DNA from 3 places in the Duffyella gerundensis genome. Region 3 is predicted to be linked to each of the others. Evidence: predicted binding sites of a transcription regulator. Region 3 holds the regulator's gene; each other region holds the start of a gene.

What was found. Region 3 encodes PurR, which represses purine synthesis genes. Its sites were predicted from a motif close to CANGCAAACGTTTGCNTG; they were not measured.
Region 1: the regulator PurR is predicted to act here: its motif matches at 3,697-3,714, upstream of guaB (IMP dehydrogenase).
Region 2: the regulator PurR is predicted to act here: its motif matches at 3,276-3,293, upstream of purT (formate-dependent phosphoribosylglycinamide formyltransferase).

Annotation. Positions count from the first base shown of each region.
Region 1 is NZ_LN907827.1:2,841,833-2,848,462, reverse strand. Features, by position in the region: gene EM595_RS13155 (glucose/quinate/shikimate family membrane-bound PQQ-dependent dehydrogenase) at 1-774, shown strand, start outside; gene EM595_RS13150 (protealysin inhibitor emfourin) at 829-1,167, opposite strand; gene EM595_RS13145 (M4 family metallopeptidase) at 1,164-2,180, opposite strand; gene xseA (exodeoxyribonuclease VII large subunit) at 2,253-3,605, opposite strand; gene guaB (IMP dehydrogenase) at 3,776-5,242, shown strand; gene guaA (glutamine-hydrolyzing GMP synthase) at 5,318-6,630, shown strand, end outside.
Region 2 is NZ_LN907827.1:2,240,615-2,247,244, reverse strand. Features, by position in the region: gene zwf (glucose-6-phosphate dehydrogenase) at 1-1,148, shown strand, start outside; gene EM595_RS10480 (bifunctional 4-hydroxy-2-oxoglutarate aldolase/2-dehydro-3-deoxy-phosphogluconate aldolase) at 1,355-1,993, shown strand; gene purT (formate-dependent phosphoribosylglycinamide formyltransferase) at 2,055-3,233, opposite strand; gene EM595_RS10470 (YebG family protein) at 3,369-3,695, shown strand; gene EM595_RS10465 (tellurite resistance TerB family protein) at 3,808-4,464, shown strand; gene EM595_RS10460 (prolyl oligopeptidase family serine peptidase) at 4,581-6,630, shown strand, end outside.
Region 3 is NZ_LN907827.1:1,821,390-1,828,019, reverse strand. Features, by position in the region: gene nemA (alkene reductase) at 1-316, shown strand, start outside; gene gloA (lactoylglutathione lyase) at 405-812, shown strand; gene rnt (ribonuclease T) at 915-1,598, shown strand; gene EM595_RS08470 (Grx4 family monothiol glutaredoxin) at 1,633-1,965, opposite strand; gene EM595_RS08465 (C40 family peptidase) at 2,332-3,111, shown strand; gene cydH (cytochrome bd-I oxidase subunit CydH) at 3,168-3,257, opposite strand; gene purR (HTH-type transcriptional repressor PurR) at 3,531-4,556, shown strand; gene punR (DNA-binding transcriptional activator PunR) at 4,553-5,464, opposite strand; gene punC (purine nucleoside transporter PunC) at 5,569-6,630, shown strand, end outside.

The DNA of each region.
Region 1 (6,630 bases), 1.0 Mb from region 3:
ATTGGTGCACAAACCCTGAAAGAGTCCGATATGTGGGGAGCGACGCCGTTTGATCAGCTCGCCTGCCGTATCGCTTTTAAAGGCATGCGTTATGACGGTTTGTACACGCCGCCAGGCACCGACAAATCACTGAGCTTCCCGGGCTCGCTGGGCGGAATGAACTGGGGCAGCCTGTCAACCGATCCCAACAATCACTACATCTTTGTTAACGATATGCGTCTCGGCCTGTGGGTGCAGATGATTCCGGCGAAAACGGAAGCTATCTCTCGTGGCAGCAACGGCGGTGAAGCGATTAACACCGGTATGGGCGCGGTGCCATTAAAAGGCACGCCATACGCGGTCAATAAAAACCGCTTTATGTCGCCGCTGGGCATTCCTTGCCAGACGCCGCCGTTCGGCACGCTGACTGCGGTAGACCTGAAAACGCAGAAAGTGGTATGGCAGGTGCCGGTCGGTACCGTTCAGGATACCGGTCCTTTCGGTATTAAAATGCACGCACAGATGCCGGTAGGCATGCCAACGCTGGGCGGTACGCTGGCCACGCAGGGCGGCCTGGTGTTTATCGCCGGTACGCAGGATTACTATCTGCGCGCCTTCGACAGCTCAACCGGTAAAGAGGTGTGGAAAGCACGCCTGCCGGTGGGCAGCCAGGGCGGCCCAATGAGCTACGTTTCGCCAACCACCGGCAAGCAGTACATCCTGATCTCTGCGGGTGGCGCACGCCAGTCGCCGGATCGTGGTGATTACGTTATTGCTTACGCGCTGGATAACTAACGCGTTCAGCAGTGATAAAAAAGGCGGGGATATCCCCGCCTTTTCTTTTGCCTGTTATTCGCACTCGCCTTCTCGCCAGAGATGTTCCAGCTCCGGCGGTGCCAGCTGTTCCGGTATCAGAATCACAATATCGCCGCTCTGCCGATCGGTTTCATAACTGATCTGAATGCGAAAATAGCGCTGATCGCCACGGCCTGCCGGATTATTCTCGCCCGGCGGTGCGCCCAATGGCATCGCCTTTTTCAGAATGTCGCAGACCTGTTCGCGACGGGGAGCGGGTAACTGCGCCAGGGCAAAACGGCGTTCGCCCGCCAGTTTCGGAATCCAGGCGACGCCACCTTCGCGCGCCAAATCGATCACCGCATCATCCGTCAGTTCCGGCAGCTCTTTCATGATAAGACACCCACATCCCGCCACGCTTTTTCAATCGCATCCGCCACCGATTTATTAAAGCGTTTTTGCCCGTGCTGAATGGTCAGTTGTGCAAAGGTTTTAAAGTCGGCGTTTTGCGGCAGCGATTTATCGCACACCGTATCGTACCAGGCGTAACCCGCCAGTTCCCATGCGTAGCCGCCCAGCGCGGTCGCCGCGAGATAAAAGGCGCGATTAGGAATGCCTGAATTGAGATGAACGCCACCGTTGTCGTCGCGCGTCTGGATATAATCGCGCATATGGTTGGGCTGCGGATCTTTGCCCAGCATCGGATCGTCATAGGCGGTACCGGGCTCTGACATTGAGCGCAGTCCGCGTCCGTTAATGCCTTCGGCTAACAGCCCTTCGCCGATCAGCCAGTCGGCCTGATCGGCCGTCTGTTGCAGATGAAACTGTTTTACCAGCGAGCCGAAGACGTCAGAGAGCGACTCATTAAGCGCGCCCGCCTGCTCAAAGTAAATCAGCCCCGCTTCGGTTTCGGTGACGCCATGCGCCAGCTCGTGAGCCACAACGTCGATCGCAATGGTAAAACGGTTAAAGATTTCACCGTCGCCATCACCAAAAACCATCTGCTGACCGTTCCAGAAGGCGTTTTGATAATCCTTCTCGTAATGAACCGTACCCAGCAGCGCCAGCCCCTGATTATCCAGCGAGTTGCGCTTGTAGGTGCGCCAGAAGAAATCGTAGGTGACGCCGAGATAGTTCCAGGCCTCTTCTGCGGCAACGTCATTGTTACCGGGCTGGCCCTCTTTGCGCACCAGCGTGCCAGGCAGATTGTTGCTGTTTTGCGCATCATAGATTTCACGCTCAACGTGGCCAGCGGTCGCCGTGTGTGGCACCGAGGGTTTCTGCCAGGTTTCGGCCATCAGATGCTGCACATGGGTCAGGGTTCGGCGCGCATAATCTTTTTGCGGGCCGGAACCGTTATCGATAATTTTGCGCAGAATGTAAGGGGGGATCACTGCATAAGGCATACCATGCTTCCTGGTTCATTAAGAGTGTCCAAAAAGTATAGTGTGCGCTGGCCGGGTTTGCCGATTCGTTGCTCAGGATTTATCCGCATGAATGTCGGTGATCTGGCTTTCAATCCAGCCATCATCCAGCCGGGTTTTAAGCGTCTCGCCGCGCTGTAGCTGGCTGGTTTTTTTCACCACGTTGCCGTCTGCTGCCGTTGTCACGCTGAAGCCACGCGCCAGCGTTGCCAGCGGACTGACCGCTTCCAGCTGGGCGGCACGCACGCCAAAGCGCTGTTTGTCGCGGTTAAGCTGCTGAAATACCGCCTGCTGCAAGCGATAATGCCACTGTTGCAGTTGCTGCTGCGCACGGTGCAAACGCGCTTCAGGCTGCTGCTGTGCCAGGCGCTGGGTAAGCCGATCCTGAGTGCGCGTTGCCTGGCGCAGCTGCAACTGTATCGCATCGTCCAGGCGGCGCTGTAAGCGAAACAGCGTGGTTTGCTGACGGGCCAGCCGTAACTGGGGATGCTGCTGCTGCAGACGATGATGCAGGCGTGACCAGGCGCGCTGCTGCTGTGCCAGATAATAGTCCATTGCCATTTCCATGCGCTGCTGCTGGGATTGCAGCTGCCGCAGCAGTTCAATCTGATTACGGCTGACCAGCTCGGCGGCGGCGGAAGGCGTAGGCGCGCGTAAATCGGCAACAAAATCAGCGATCGTGACGTCGGTTTCATGGCCGACTGCGCTAACGATGGGAATACGGCTGGCAAAAATAGCCCGCGCAACCCGCTCATCGTTGAAGCTCCACAAATCCTCCAGCGAACCGCCGCCACGGCCAACAATCAGCACGTCGCATTCCGCTCGCTGGTTCGCGATTTCAATGGCGCGCACAATGGCCGCTGGCGCATCCTGACCCTGCACCGGCGTGGGATAGATAATCACCGGCAATGAGGGATCACGACGATGCAGCACACGCAGCACGTCGTGCAGCGCCGCACCGGTTGATGAGGTAATAACGCCAACCTGCTGCGCCGGGTCGGGCAGCGGCTGTTTGTGCATTTGCTCAAACAAGCCTTCCGCCGCCAGACGCATTTTCAGCTGCTCAAACTGCTGCTGCAGCAAACCGTCACCGGCGGGCTGCATGCTCTCGGCAATCAGCTGATAATCGCCGCGTGGCTCATACAGAGTGATGGTGGCGCGCACCAACACCTGCTGACCATTTTGCGGCCGAAAGGTGACGCGGCGGTTGCTGTTGCGGAACATCGCACAACGCACCTGTGCGCCGTCATCCTTAAGGGTGAAATACCAGTGGCCGGAAGAGGGTTGTGAAAAGTTAGAGATCTCAGCGCTCAGCCAGATCTGTCCCATTTCCATTTCCAGCAGTTTTCGCACCGTGGTATTCAGGCGGCTAACGGTAAAAATATTGGCGTTCGGCAGTGGCGGCATGTGACAGAGATCAAATTTTAAATCAGCGGGTTAATCCATTGATACTACATGGCTGTAAGTTGGGATCAAGGGTTTTTCGGAAAAAGTACTGGAGGCAATCGTTTTCGGCCTGTATAATGCCGCGGCAATATTTTATCTGTTCTCATTCACCTTCAGGTCGAGATATTGCCATGCTACGAATCGCTAAAGAAGCCCTAACATTCGACGACGTTCTGCTCGTTCCTGCCCACTCTACCGTGCTGCCAAACACAGCCGATCTCAGTACCCAACTGACGAAAAATATTCGTCTCAACATCCCTATGCTTTCTGCTGCAATGGACACCGTGACCGAAGCGGGTCTGGCTATTGCGCTGGCGCAAGAGGGTGGGCTGGGCTTTATTCACAAAAATATGTCGATTGAGCGCCAGGCGGACGAAGTTCGCAAGGTGAAGAAACATGAAAGCGGTGTGGTCACCGATCCACAAACCGTGCTACCAACCACCACGCTGGCAGAAGTTCAGCTGCTCACCGATCGCAACGGCTTTGCCGGTTATCCGGTGGTCAACGGCAACAACGAACTGGTGGGCATTATCACTGGTCGTGATGTGCGCTTCGTGACCGATCAGTCTCTGCCGGTTTCCGCCGTGATGACGCCAAAAGAGCGTCTGGTCACGGTGAAAGAGGGTGAAGCACGCGAAGTGGTGCTGCACAAAATGCACGAAAAGCGCGTGGAAAAAGCGCTGGTGGTTGACGAAAGTTTCCATCTGCTCGGCATGATCACCGTAAAAGACTTCCAGAAAGCGGAACGCAAGCCTAACGCCTGTAAAGATGCGCACGGTCGTTTACGCGTCGGCGCGGCAGTCGGTGCCGGAGCGGGCAACGAAGAGCGTGTGGACGCGCTGGTTGCGGCAGGCGTTGATGTGCTGCTGATCGACTCCTCACACGGCCATTCTGAAGGCGTGCTGACCCGCATCCGTGAAACCCGTGCTAAATATCCCGATCTCGAAATCGTTGGCGGCAACGTGGCCACCGGCGCGGGCGCTCTGGCGTTGGTTGAAGCGGGCGTGAGCGCGGTGAAAGTGGGTATTGGTCCAGGTTCCATCTGTACCACCCGCATCGTGACCGGCGTGGGCGTTCCGCAGATTACCGCGGTATCGGATGCGGTTGCCGCGCTGGAAGGCACCGGCATTCCGGTTATCGCCGATGGCGGCATTCGTTTCTCAGGTGATATCGCCAAAGCGATTGCAGCGGGCGCGGCCTGCGTAATGGTGGGCTCCATGCTGGCAGGTACCGAAGAATCGCCAGGTGAAATTGAGCTCTATCAGGGCCGTTCGTTCAAATCCTATCGCGGCATGGGTTCCCTGGGCGCGATGTCCAAAGGCTCATCCGATCGCTACTTCCAGACCGATAATGCCGCAGACAAGCTGGTGCCGGAAGGCATTGAAGGCCGTGTGGCCTACAAAGGCCGTCTGAAAGAGATCGTGCATCAGCAGATGGGCGGATTGCGTTCCTGTATGGGCCTGACCGGCTGTGGTACGATTGATGAACTGCGTACCAAAGCGGAATTCGTCCGCATCAGCGGGGCCGGAATCTCTGAAAGCCACGTTCACGACGTGACCATCACCAAAGAATCTCCGAACTACCGCATGGGATCCTAATCCTCATGGTTACGCCCGGCTCAGGCCGGGCTTTTCACTTTTGTACTGTGTAATCTATCGCCTGGAAACGCCTTAATGACGACGGAAAATATTCATAAACATCGCATACTGATCCTTGATTTTGGTTCGCAGTATACGCAGCTGGTTGCGCGCCGCGTGCGCGAGCTGGGCGTCTACTGTGAGCTGTGGGCATGGGATGTCACCGAAGAGCAGATCCGCCAGTTCAATCCGAACGGCATAATTTTGTCCGGTGGCCCGGAAAGCACCACCGAGCTGGACAGCCCACGCGCTCCGGATTACGTTTTTACCGCCGGCGTGCCGGTGCTGGGTGTGTGCTACGGCATGCAAACCATGGCTATTCAGCTGGGTGGACACGTTCAGGGCTCCAGCGAGCGTGAATTTGGTTATGCTCAGGTTGAAGTCACCACCGAAAGCGCACTGGTACGCGGTATCGAAGATGCCATCAGCGCCAACGGCAAGCCGCTGCTGGATGTCTGGATGAGCCACGGCGACAAAGTCACCGCCATTCCCGATGATTTCGTGACCGTTGCCAGCACTGAAACCTGTCCGTTTGCCATTATGGCCAACGAAGAGAAGCGCTTTTACGGCGTGCAGTTTCACCCGGAAGTGACGCATACCCGTCAGGGCCTGCGTATGCTGGAGCGGTTTGTGCTGGATATCTGTCAGTGCGAAGCGTTGTGGACGCCAGCGAAAATCATCGAAGATGCGGTTGAGCGTCTGCGTGAGCAGATTGGCAATGACAAGGTGATCCTTGGTCTGTCTGGCGGCGTGGATTCCTCGGTCACCGCCATGCTGCTGCATCGCGCCATCGGCGATCGCCTGACCTGCGTGTTCGTGGATAACGGCCTGCTGCGTCTGAACGAAGCGGAGCAGGTGCTGGAGATGTTTGGCGATCATTTCGGTCTGAACATCGTTCATGTACCAGCAGAAGCGCGCTTCCTTGATGCGCTGGCAGGCATTGATGAGCCGGAAGCCAAGCGTAAAACCATTGGCCGCGTCTTTATCGAAGTCTTTGATCAGCAAGCGACCAGCATCACCGACGTGAAGTGGCTGGCGCAGGGCACCATCTATCCTGATGTGATTGAATCCGCCGCTTCTGCCACCGGTAAAGCGCACGTGATCAAGTCGCACCACAACGTCGGTGGCCTGCCGAAAGAGATGAAGCTGGGCCTGGTTGAGCCGCTGAAAGAGCTGTTTAAAGATGAAGTGCGTAAAATTGGCCTTGAGCTCGGTCTGCCTTACGACATGCTTTATCGCCATCCTTTCCCGGGTCCGGGTCTGGGTGTACGCGTGCTGGGCGAGGTGAAGAAAGAGTATTGCGATCTGCTGCGTCGCGCCGATCACATCTTCATTGAAGAGCTGCGCAA
Region 2 (6,630 bases), 420 kb from region 3:
ACCGCGCCACCATCAACTATTTTGCCATGCCGCCAAGTACCTTTGGCGCGATTTGCAAAGGCTTAGGCAAAGCAAAGCTGAATGAAAAGCCGGCGCGCGTAGTGATGGAAAAACCGCTGGGCACCTCGCTGGAAACCTCGCGTGAAATCAACGACCAGGTCGGCGAATACTTTGACGAAAGCCAGGTGTTCCGCATCGACCATTATCTCGGTAAAGAAACGGTGCTCAACCTGCTGGCGCTGCGTTTCGCCAATGCGCTGTTCGCCAACAACTGGGATAATCGTACCATCGATCATGTGCAGATTACCGTGGCCGAAGAAGTGGGTATCGAAGGCCGCTGGGGCTATTTCGACAAAGCGGGCCAGATGCGCGACATGATTCAGAACCACCTGCTGCAGGTGCTGACCATGATCGCCATGTCGCCGCCATCCGATCTCAGCGCTGACAGCATTCGTGACGAAAAAGTGAAGGTGCTGAAATCCCTGCGCCGCATCGATCACAGCAACGTGCGTGAAAAAACCGTTCGCGGTCAGTACACCGGCGGCTTTGTGCAGGGCCACAAAGTACCAGGCTATCTCGATGAAGAGGGCGCCGATAAATCGAGCAGCACCGAAACCTTTGTCTCGATTCGGGTTGATATCGATAACTGGCGCTGGGCTGGCGTGCCGTTCTACCTGCGTACCGGCAAACGCCTGCCAACCAAATGCTCAGAAGTGGTGGTCTACTTTAAAAATCCGGAAATGAACCTGTTTAAAGAGTCATGGAAAGAGCTGCCGCCGAACAAACTGACTATTCGCCTGCAGCCGGATGAAGGTGTGGATATCGAGATCCTCAACAAAGTGCCGGGCCTCGATCACAAACACAATCTGCAAACCACCAAGCTTGACCTGAGCTACTCCGAGACCTTCAACCAATCGCACCTTGCCGATGCCTACGAGCGTCTGCTGCTGGAAACCATGCGCGGCATTCAGGCATTGTTTGTGCGCCGTGACGAAGTTGAGGCGGCATGGACATGGGTTGATTCCATTATCGATGCATGGTCAAACGACAACGACGTGCCTAAGCCTTATCAGGCAGGTACCTGGGGGCCGGTGGCCTCTGTTGCGATGATCACCCGCGATGGCCGCTCATGGAATGAGTTTGAGTAACGCTTAAAACAAAACCCGCCACGGCGGGTTTTTTTACGCCTGTAGGTTAGGGCAAAAAAATGAACCACAGTTTCAATTTGCTCATGTGCTATCTGGACGTCAGACAAAGCTATCATGTATGGTAGTTCCCGGAATTGCGACAGCATGCGGCCACTGACCGCATCAATCAGCCGGTATCGATCCGGCCAGCGAGGAGAAGTCACACGATGAAAAACTGGAAAGTCAGCGCGGAAACGGTGTTAAAAACAGGCCCGGTTGTGCCGGTAATTGTGGTCAACGATCTGAAGCATGCCGTTCCCATGGCGAAAGCGCTGGTTGCTGGCGGCGTGCGCGTGCTGGAAGTGACGCTGCGGACGCCGGTTGCCATGGAGGCCTTGCGCGCCATCATTAAAGAGGTGCCGGAAGCGATTGTTGGCGCTGGCACGGTGTTGAATACCCAGCAGCTGCATGAAGTGACGGAAGCGGGCGCGCAGTTTGTGATCAGCCCTGGTATCACTGAATCCTTGTTGAAAGCGGCAACCGACGGCCCGATCCCCCTGATTCCTGGCATCAGCACCGTTTCTGAACTGATGACCGGTATGGATTATGGCCTGCGTGAATTCAAATTTTTCCCGGCTGAGGCCAACGGCGGTGTGAAAGCGCTGCAGGCGATTGCCGGACCTTTCCCACAGGTGCGCTTCTGCCCAACCGGCGGCATCACGCCAGCTAACTACCGTGACTATCTGGCGCTGAAAAGCGTGCTCTGCATTGGCGGCTCCTGGCTGGTGCCAGCCGATGCGCTGGAGCAGGGCGACTGGAACCGCATCACTGAACTGGCGCGTGAGGCGGTAGCCGGCGCCCGTTAAGTTACGCGATGCAGACACAAAAAAGGCGCAGATCAATGCGCCTTTTTTTATGCCACTGGATTTAGCCGCTGACCCTGACCGCGGAGGCGCAGGCAATGGCCCGCGCTACGGCCTGTTCGCAATCCTCACCGGTGGCCAGCGCCACGCCTAAGCGGCGTCTGCCAGCGATGTCAGGTTTGCCAAACAGCCGCAGCTGTAAACCGGCACCGATAGCGTCGGCAAGGCCGCTGAACTGTACGTTGCTGCTGTGCAGTTCGGGTAAAATGACCGCCGAAGCGGCGGGACCAAACTGGCGAATGCCGCCTATCGGCAGGCCGAGGAAAGCGCGCACGTGCAGCGCAAACTCCGATAAATCCTGCGAAATCAGCGTCACCATACCGGTGTCGTGTGGACGCGGAGAAACTTCACTGAAAATCACTTCATCACCGCAGACAAACAGCTCAACGCCAAACAAACCGTAGCCACCCAGCGCTTTTACCACGCGTTCGGCAATCTGCTGCGCGCGCTGCAATGCCAGCTCGCTCATCTGCTGCGGCTGCCAGGATTCCCGATAGTCGCCTTCTTCCTGACGATGGCCAATCGGCGCGCAGAAATGGATGCCATCGACCGCACTGATGGTTAGCAGAGTGATTTCAAAGTCAAATTTCACCACGCCTTCAACGATAACGCGGCCCGCACCAGCACGTCCGCCTTGCTGTGCGTATTCCCAGGCGTGATCAAGCGCCGTGGCATCACGCACAAAACTCTGCCCTTTACCTGATGAGCTCATCACCGGCTTGACGATGCAAGGGAAGCCGATCGCCTCTGCCGCCTGAACAAAATCAGCCTGACTGTCGGCAAAGCGATAGCTCGACGTCGGCAACGCCAGCTCTTCAGCCGCCAGGCGGCGAATGCCTTCACGATTCATGGTGAGCCGTGCGGCACGGGCGGTGGGCACCACATGCTGTCCATTTTTTTCCAGCTCAACCAGCATATCGGTAGCGATCGCTTCAATTTCCGGCACGATAAAATCAGGGCGTTCTTCGGCAACCAGCTTTTGCAGCGCCGCGCCGTCCAGCATGTTAATCACATGGCTGCGATGCGCTACGTGCATCGCCGGGGCATCGGCGTAGCGATCGACCGCGATCACCTCAATGCCGAGCCGTTGACACTCAATTGCCACTTCCTTACCGAGTTCGCCTGAACCCAGCAGCATGACGCGAGTGGCCGCCGGACGCAGAGCCGTTCCAAAATTTTTCATAAGCACCACCTGAAAGGGATAAAAAAAACCGCGCACAGTGTAAACGAAAACGATTGCGCAGGCATCTGTTGTCAGGCTTGCTTTAAACCCCATCGCTGATATACTGTATATAAACACAGTTACCTGGAGCAGGTTATGGCCGTAGAAATTCAATATGTGGTTGTCAGAAAGGGTGCCGAGAAAATGACTTTTGCCAGCAAAAAAGAGGCTGATGCTTACGACAAAATGCTGGACCTTGCTGAGGCCTTCACCGGATGGTTTGAAAGCAGCAGCCTGCCGCTTGATGAAGCGCAGCACGAAGGGCTGGGATTGTGGTTGGCGGAAAATAAAGATGCGCTGCAGCACATTCTGCGCACCGGCAAGCAGCCGGATGCCGCTGCGCAGGCTGATGAGAGCGAGTCCGCCGAGAAAGCGACCAAAGGCAAAAGCACGGCGAAAATCCGTGCGGTTGATGCCGCGTAATTTGTTGGCAACCTGCCGATAAGCTGATGTTTTCCGGTCTTTTCCTGCGCTGACGGTTCTTGACACCGAATGTTCTACGCTTATTCCGCGATGCAACTCAGGAATAAAAAATATGAATAACTGGTTAAAACAACTGCAGTCGGTGTTGGGTAACAGCAGCAGCGGTGGAAAAGGCGGAATCGAAGGGCTGGGCAAGATGTTGTCGCCCGGTGCGCTGGGTGGCCTGGCTGGCCTGCTGGTGGCAAACGGTTCGTCGCGTAAGCTGCTGGCAAAGTATGGCAAAAACGCGCTGATCATTGGCGGCGGTGCGGCAGCGGGTGCGGTGTTGTGGAACAAATACAAACAGCGCGTCAGCGAAACCCATCGTGACGATCCGCAGTTTGGGCAGAGCGCCACGCCGGTTGATCAGCGTGCCGAGCGACTGATTGCGGCGCTGGTGTTTGCCGCCAAAAGCGATGGTCACATCGATAGTGACGAGCGTAAAGCGATTGAACGCAGTATGCAGGAAGCGGGTATTGGTGCCGCGGGTGAACAACTGATTCAGCAGGCGATTGATCGCCCGCTTGATCCGCAATGGCTGGCGCAGGGCATTAAAAATGAGGAAGAGGCGCTGGAACTTTACTTCCTCAGCTGCGCGGCTATCGATGTTGATCACTTTATGGAGCGTAGCTACCTCAATGCGCTGGGTGACGCCCTGAAAATTCCGCAGGACGTGCGGGACGGCATTGAAAATGATATCCGGGCGGAGAAAAAACAACTTTCCGCCTGACCGATCTGGCCAGCGTTCGCTGGCCTGCTTTTCATGAGATTTTTCCTGGTTAATCCTTGGCATTCATCATGGCACCTGCCAACCTTAGGATATGTTTCACTTAAGGTTCAATTGCCATGACTCCACCTGTTGCTTCTAAAAAACCGCATGCCCTTACGCTGCACGGTGACACGCGTATCGACAACTATTTCTGGCTGCGTGACGATCAGCGTGCCGATCCGGAGGTGCTGGACTATTTACGCGCGGAGAACCGCTACGGCCAGCAGATCATGTCCAGCCAGCAGGCGCTGCAGGATCAGCTGCTGGAAGAGATGATTGGTCGCATTCCCCAGCAGGATCACAGCGTGCCCTACGTGCGAAACGGCTATCGCTATCAGAGCTTCTATGAGCCGGGCAACGAATACGCGATTTATCGCCGTCAGCCGGAGGATCGCAGTCCGGATGAAGAGTGGGAGCTGCTGCTGGATGCTAACCAGCGCGCCGCACACAGCGATTTTTACACCATGGGCGGGCTGGAAGTCAGTCCGGATAACAAGGTAATGGCCCTGGCCGAAGATTTTCTCTCCCGTCGGCAATATGGCATTCGTTTTCGCAATCTTGAGACCGGTGGCTGGTATCCGGAATTACTGGATAACGTCTCTTCCAGCTTTGCCTGGGCAAACGATGCCAAAACCATTTATTACGTGCGCAAGGACAAACAGACGCTGCTACCCTGGCAGGTGTGGCGCCATCGGCTGGGTACGCCGCAGCAGGACGACGAACTGGTTTATGAAGAACAGGATGATACGTTTTACGTCAGCGTGCATAAAACCACTTCCCAGCATTTCATTCTGATTGCCTTGCAAAGCAGCACCACCAGCGAAATTCATCTGGTTGATGCCGAATACGCTGATGCGCAGCCGCAGCTGTTTATTCCCCGTCGTACCGATCACGAATACACCCTCGATCACTATCAGCATCATTTCTATATTCGCTCAAACCGTGAAGGCAAAAACTTTGGTCTTTACCGCAGCGAGCGGCTACAGGAATCTGCATGGCAGCCGCTGATCGCGCCACGCGAACATGTTGTGCTGGAAGATTTTCAGCTGTTCCGTGACTGGCTGGTGGTCGAAGAGCGTCAGCGCGGCCTGACCAGCCTGCGGCAAATTTGCCGTAAAACCGGCGAAAGCTTTGGTATCGCCTTTGACGATCCAGCCTATGTCACCTGGCTGGGCTGGAACCCGACGCCGGAGACCAACAAGCTGCGCTACGGCTACTCGTCAATGACCACGCCCGCCACGCTGTTTGAACTGGATATGGAGACCGGCGATCGACTGGTGTTGAAGCAGTCACAGGTTAAAGGCTTTGAGGCCAGCAAGTATAAAAGCGAGCATATCTGGATCACCGTGCGCGATGGTGTGGAGGTGCCGGTTTCGCTGGTCTATCACCGCGAACACTTTCAGCCTGGCGCTAATCCGCTGCTGCTTTACGGCTACGGTTCTTACGGTTCAAGCATGGACGCCGATTTCAGCGCCAGCCGCCTGAGCCTGCTCGATCGGGGTTTTGTCTTTGCGCTGGCTCACGTGCGCGGCGGCGGCGAAATGGGCCAGCAGTGGTACGACGATGGCCGTCTGATGAACAAGCTCAATACCTTCCACGACTTTATCGATGTTGCAGAAGCGCTGGTGCAGAAGCGTTACGGAAATGCACAGCGGCTCTACGCCATGGGCGGCAGCGCTGGCGGCCTGTTAATGGGCGCGGTAATCAACATGGCGCCGCAGTTGTTTCACGGCGTGGTGGCGCAGGTGCCGTTTGTGGATGTGGTTACCACCATGTTGGATGAGTCGATTCCGCTGACTACCGGCGAATATGATGAATGGGGCAATCCGCAGGATGCCGCGTTCTATCATTACATCAAACAGTACAGCCCTTATGACAACGTCAGCGCGCAGGCCTATCCGCATCTGCTGGTGACCACCGGCCTGCACGATTCGCAGGTGCAATATTGGGAACCGGCTAAATGGGTAGCAAAACTGCGGGAGCTAAAAACTGACGATCATCTGCTGTTGCTGTGTACGGACATGGATTCCGGCCACGGCGGTAAATCGGGACGATTCAAATCGTATGAGGGCGTGGCGCTGGAGTACACCTTCCTGATCGCGCTGATGCAGGGCACACTCGGCGCCC
Region 3 (6,630 bases):
GGCCAAACGCAATCTTGCCTATCTGCATATTTCCGAGCCTGACTGGGCCGGTGGCAAACCTTACAGCGATGCCTTCCGTAAAGCGGTACGCGCGGCCTATCCTGGCGTGATTATCGGCGCCGGTGCCTATACCGCTGAAAAAGCAGAGTCGCTGATTGCTCAGGGCCTGATTGACGCCGTGGCGTTTGGCCGCGATTACATCGCCAATCCTGATTTAGTTGAGCGTCTGCGTCAGAATGCGCCGCTCAATGAGCCGCAGCCGGAAACCTTTTACGGTGGCGATGCGAAAGGCTATACCGATTATCCTGCGCTATAGTGCAGGGCGGCCAGGTTTCTGGCCGCATTGTTCGGCACTATACTGGAATTAACGTCATCGGATGATGACCCGACACCAAGAGGACTTTATGCGTTTACTTCATACTATGCTTCGCGTTGGCGATATGCAGCGTTCACTCGATTTTTACACCCGCGTTCTCGGCATGCGTCTGCTGCGTGAAAGCAAAAACACCGAATATAAATACGATCTGGCTTTTGTGGGTTACACCGATGAGAGCGAAGGTGCGGTGCTGGAGCTGACCTATAACTGGGGCGTTGAGAGCTACAACCTCGGTGATGCTTACGGCCACATTGCGCTGGGCGTGGATGACATCGTAGCAACCTGCGATCGCATTCGTGAAGCGGGCGCGAAAGTGACGCGCGAGCCGGGTCCGGTCAAAGGCGGCAGCACGATTATTGCCTTTGTAGAAGATCCCGATGGCTACAAGATTGAACTGATTGAGAACAAACACGCTGGCGCCGGTCTGGGCAGCTGATTATTTTCGGGGCACGTCGCTGCCCCGCTTCTTCCTTCCTGCTGCAAGCCCCGCACTTTTTTGCCATAATACGCGCTGCATTTTCCCTTCAATGAGATCCTGATGTCTGAATCGAATCACCTAAATGCCCTGTCACAGCGCTTCCGGGGGTTTTATCCCGTGGTTATTGATGTCGAAACCGCCGGTTTTGATTCGAAAACCAACGCCCTGCTGGAAATCGCCGCAGTGACCTTAAAAATGGACGATGCCGGCTGGCTGCACGCTGACGAAACCCTGCATTTTCACGTTGAGCCTTTTGAAGGCTCGGTGCTGCAGCCCGAAGCACTGGCATTTAATGGCATCGATCCGGCAAACCCGCTACGTGGCGCGGTCAGCGAATATGACGCGCTGCATGCCATCTTTAAAATGATCCGTAAGGGTATGAAAGAGCACGAGTGCAATCGGGCGGTGATGGTGGCGCATAATGCGACCTTTGATCTGAACTTTGTGATGGCGGCGTCAGCACGCTGCAACATGAAGCGTAACCCCTTTCACCCTTTTGTGACCTTTGATACTGCGGCGCTGAGCGGGCTGGTGCTCGGACAAACCGTGCTGGCAAAAGCCTGTATTGCGGCGCAGATCGATTTTGACAGCACGCAGGCGCACTCTGCGCTGTACGATACGGAACAAACCGCCGCGCTGTTTTGTGAGTTGGTGAATCGCTGGAAACGTCTGGGAGGCTGGCCATTACCGATGGCTGCCGCAGAATCGCAGGACGAGCAAGACGAGCAAGACGAGCAGGCGTAAACTGGCAGGAAAAAGGGGCATCGCGCCCCTTTTTTTATTCTGCTTCTTTGTGCTTTTCAGCCGCCTCTTTAATCAGCGGCTGCAGCTCGCCACGCTGGAACATCTCAATAATGATGTCGCAGCCGCCGACCAGCTCGCCGTCAACCCACAGCTGTGGGAAGGTTGGCCAGTTGGCGTACTTTGGCAGCTCAGCGCGGATATCAGGATTTTGTAAAATATCCACAAAGGCGAAGCGCTCACCACAGGCAGAAAGCGCCTGCACGGCCTGAGCAGAAAAACCACAGCTTGGCAGTTTTGGCGAACCCTTCATGTACAGCAGGATCGGGTTTTCTGCGATCTGGCGCTGAATTTTTTCAACAGTACTCATTTTTGCCTTCCTTAATTCATGACTTCGTGTCTATTTATTGTAGCGATTCTCGCCTGCCGCCGAAACGACTTTTCAGCCGCGATTGAACGGGCGCCGTAAGGCGACAACGATTATAGCCGGTAAATAACATTTTCTTATCATTGCACACTGTTAATCAATTAATAATTCGTAATAATGTGCTGCGATAACCGACTGAAATTGTTTATTTTCAATGCGTTTTTGCCTGCTGGAATTAATAATGGAAAAAGACCTTACCTTTTGTGAAAAAGTTCGATTAGAATTGCTGCTCGGGTCTGACCGCCGGGTCAGATTAATGCTATTTATTCGCTCACGCTGTTCATTGGGCCCTATACCTGTAACCGACTCATGCGTCTATTAATTACGCTTTTTGTGCTGGCGTTTGCCCAGTTGATGATGAATGTGGCTGAAGCGTCGCCGCAGGCACCCGTCAACGCCACCCATCACAAGGCAGAAAAGAAACTGGCACGCGATGACGACCGACGCAAAAAGCGCGCGGTAAAAACCACAACGAAAAAGTCACGCCTCACCGCCGTACAGAAATTAAAGCTTAAAAAACGCACCAAGGTTCAAACTGCTTCGCTGCAAACCCCGAAATCCCGCACTACCCTTCGCTCACTGAAACGCTACGGCCGTCATCGCCAGTCAGATGCCGCTGAGACGGAAACCGCCGCGGCAAAACTGGCGCCATTGAAAATGAGCAAGGCACACCGCGCGCGCTATCAGAAAGCCCGTGAAACGGCGATGAATAAGCTGATGGGTCAGCTGGGCAAACCTTATCAGTGGGGCGGTGCCTCACCGCACACCGGCTTCGACTGTAGCGGCCTGGTATGGTATGCCTATAAAGATCTGGTTAAGTATAAGATTCCGCGCACCGCCAACGAGATGTTTCATTTGCGTGATGCCGCTCAGATCGACCGCGAATCGCTGCAAAAAGGCGATCTGGTGTTCTTCCGCATTAACAACCGCGGCGCTGCTGACCATGTTGGCGTGTATCTGGGCGATGGCAAATTCATTCAGTCGCCACGGACCGGAAAAGATATTCAGATTACAGCGCTGGGAGAAGATTACTGGCAGCGCCATTACGTTGGCGCACGTCGCGTGATGACGCCGAAAAATATTCGTTGACACCTGCTGTTGCGCAACAAAAAAAGGCCGCGTTGATGCGGCCTTTTTTGTCGGCGTCAGTGCAGAATTGCCGTCACGCTAAATGCAATGATTACCGCCAGCGCGCCGGCGGTAGTCAACAATGCCATTTTTAAATCAGTGCTCATGGTTATCCTCGTGGTCTCTTTTTATCGTAAGATTTATCTTGCTCGCTGGGTAAACATCTCGTTTTCTTGCAGCAGCCTTGCTAGAATTCGCCCTTCGCGTTGCGCAACATTACGCGACCTGTCTGCTGTTAGCGCTTTTAACGACGTCACCCCCCTATTTTTGGCGTTTATTTCGGCAATTAAGGCCGGTTGCGCCGCATTACATTCCGCAGACGCAAACGTTTAACATTATGCTTATCAACCCTTTGCGATAAGCGCAGGAGTAGCACTTCCATGGCAACAATCAAAGACGTGGCAAAACTGGCCGGTGTTTCAACCACCACCGTGTCGCACGTCATCAACAAAACACGCTTTGTCGCTGAAGAGACGCGCGAAGCGGTATGGGCAGCAATCAAAACGTTGCACTACTCACCGAGTGCCGTTGCCCGTAGCCTTAAGGTCAATCACACCAAGTCGATCGGCCTGCTGGCTACCTCAAGCGAAGCGCCCTATTTCGCCGAAATTATAGAGGCGGTAGAAAACCGCTGCTTTGATCGCGGATATACATTGATTCTGGGCAACGCCCACAATGACCTGCAAAAACAGCGCGCCTACCTGTCGATGATGGCGCAAAAGCGCGTCGATGGCCTGCTGGTGATGTGCTCTGAATATCCTGATGACCTGCTTAAAATGCTGGAAGAGAACCGCAATATTCCAATGGTGGTGATGGACTGGAGCGAGTCGCGTGGCGATTTCACCGACACCGTACTTGATAATGCCTTCCACGGTGGTTATCTGGCGGGCCGCTATCTGATCGATCGCGGCCATCGCGATATCGGTGCGATTCCTGGCCAGCTGGAACGTAACACTGGCGGCGGTCGCCATGCGGGATTCCTCAAGGCGTTAAATGAGGCCAACATCGCCGTGCGCGATGAGTGGATCGTCCAGGGTGACTTCGAACCAGAGTCGGGCTACAAGGCGATGCAGCAGATCCTGTCACAAAAACAGCGGCCAACTGCTGTGTTCTGCGGTGGCGATATCATGGCGATGGGCGCAATTTGTGCCGCGGATGAGATGGGTTTGCGCGTGCCGCAGGATATTTCAGTGATCGGCTATGATAACGTGCGCAATGCGCGCTATTTTACGCCTGCCCTGACCACCGTACATCAGCCAAAAGAGCAGCTGGGCGTTACCGCGCTGGATATGCTGCTGGAGCGCATTCTCAGCAAACGCGAGCAGCAGCAAACCATTGAGGTGCAACCGACGCTGATTGAACGTCGTTCAGTCGCCGACGGCCCTTTCCTCGACTATCGTCGTTAATGGCTTTCCTGCAGCCACTCCTGGTTCAGCGTGGCCGGATCGCCAAGGTAATCGAGCAACCAGCTTAGCGCAGGGGAACTCTGTTGTTCAGACCAACTGACACAGCAGGGGCTGCCCGGGAACTCGCTGGCCAGCTGCAGCGCCTGTAAGGTGCCGTCCCGCTCCAGCGGCGCAGCAATGTGCGCCGGTATCATGCCGACGCACAATCCCGCCAGTAGACACTCCACGCCGCTTTGCCAGTCAGGCACCACCAGTCGACGCTGATTATCCAGCGTCCAGGTGGTGCGACGCGTCAGGGCACGTGACGTATCTTCCATCACCAGCGACGGCCACTCACGCAGGGCATCATCGCTGACCACACCCGTGATGCTGGCCAGCGGATGTGATTTTTCCACCACGCAACGCCAGTTAACGGTTCCCATATCGCGGAAGGCAAAGCGCCCACCCACCGGGATCGCCTGCGTGGCACCGATGGCCACGTCTACCCGCCCGTCAGCCAGCGCATCCCAGACGCCGTTGAACACCTCCATGCTGATTAACAGTTCCATATCCGGGAAATGCCGATAGAAATCCAACACCAGTTGCCGGGTGCGTGGCGGCTTAACAATACAATCAACGGCGATGCTCAACTGGCCGCGCCAGCCGTTGGCTACCTGCTGACACTGACGTCGGGTGGCAAGCATTTTTTTGATAACAGAACGGCCTTCGACGACAAAATGTTCCCCGGCAGCGGTTAAAATTACGTCGCGGTGACGCCGTTCGAACAGCGGTACAGCCAGCCAGCGCTCAAGCTGGCGCACGGTATAACTGATAGCGGAAGGCACGCGGTGCAGCTCTTCCGCCGCGGCGCTGAAGCTGCCAGTACGTGCCACAGCATCAATCACTTCTAACCCATGTTCAGACCACATTGTTTGCCTGCAAAAAATTTCAAAGCCAGAGGCAAATATTACCGTTTCACAACGCGCTGTGCATGCTTTTACACTGCGCCGACAATAATTTTGATGAGCGTCCCATGACCAGGAATATTTTTTTCTTACCTTACCTCGCGTTATTAAGCATGCTCGGCTTTCTGGCCACCGACATGTATCTGCCTGCTTTTTCGCTGATGCAGCAGGATTTTGCCACTGAAGCTGGGGTGATCAGCGCCAGCCTGTCGATTTTTCTGGCCGGTTTTGCCGTTGCCCAGCTGATTTGGGGCCCGCTTTCCGATCGCATCGGCCGCAAGCCGGTGCTGCTGGCTGGTTTGGCACTGTTTGCCGTTGGCTGTGGCGGCATGCTGTGGGTGCAGGATACCCACTGGATGCTGATATTACGTTTCCTGCAAGCGGTGGGCGTCTGTGCTGCTGCCGTTAGCTGGCAGGCGCTGGTGGTTGATACGTATCCAGCCCATAAGTCTAACAAGGTGTTCGCCACCATTATGCCGCTGGTGGCGCTGTCGCCCGCGCTGGCGCCTTTGCTGGGTGCGTGGCTGCTGTCGCATTTTTCATGGCGCGCGATTTTCCTCGCCCTGATGGCGATTGGCCTGCTGCTGCTGATTCCGACTTCACTGCTGAAAAGCAAAGATCGCAGCGTCAAGCCCAACACGGCGCAGCCTGGTTTTGCCACGCTGCTGCGTTCTGCTATCTACAGCGGTAACGTACTGATTTATGCCGCCTGCTCGGCCAGCTTTTTTGCCTGGCTAACCGGTTCGCCGTTTATTTTGCACGATATGGGCCTGACGCCTGGTGATATCGGCCTGAGTTATATTCCTCAAACCATCGCGTTTCTGGTAGGCGGTTACAGCTGTCGCGCCGCGTTAAATCGCACCACCGGCGATCGTCTGCTGCCCTGGCTGATTGTGCTTTACGGCGTCAGTATCATTGCCCTGTTTATGGTGGCGATGAGCGGTAATCCTTCGCTCACCATGCTGCTGATCCCCTTCTGTGGTATGGCGATGGCCAACGGCGCAATTTATCCGATTGTGGTAGCGAGTGCGTTATCCCCTTTTCCGCACGCTACCGGTAAAGCGGCAGCGCTGCAGAATATGCTTCAGTTAGGCCTCTGCTTTGTCGCCAGCATGGCGGTTTCGCAATGG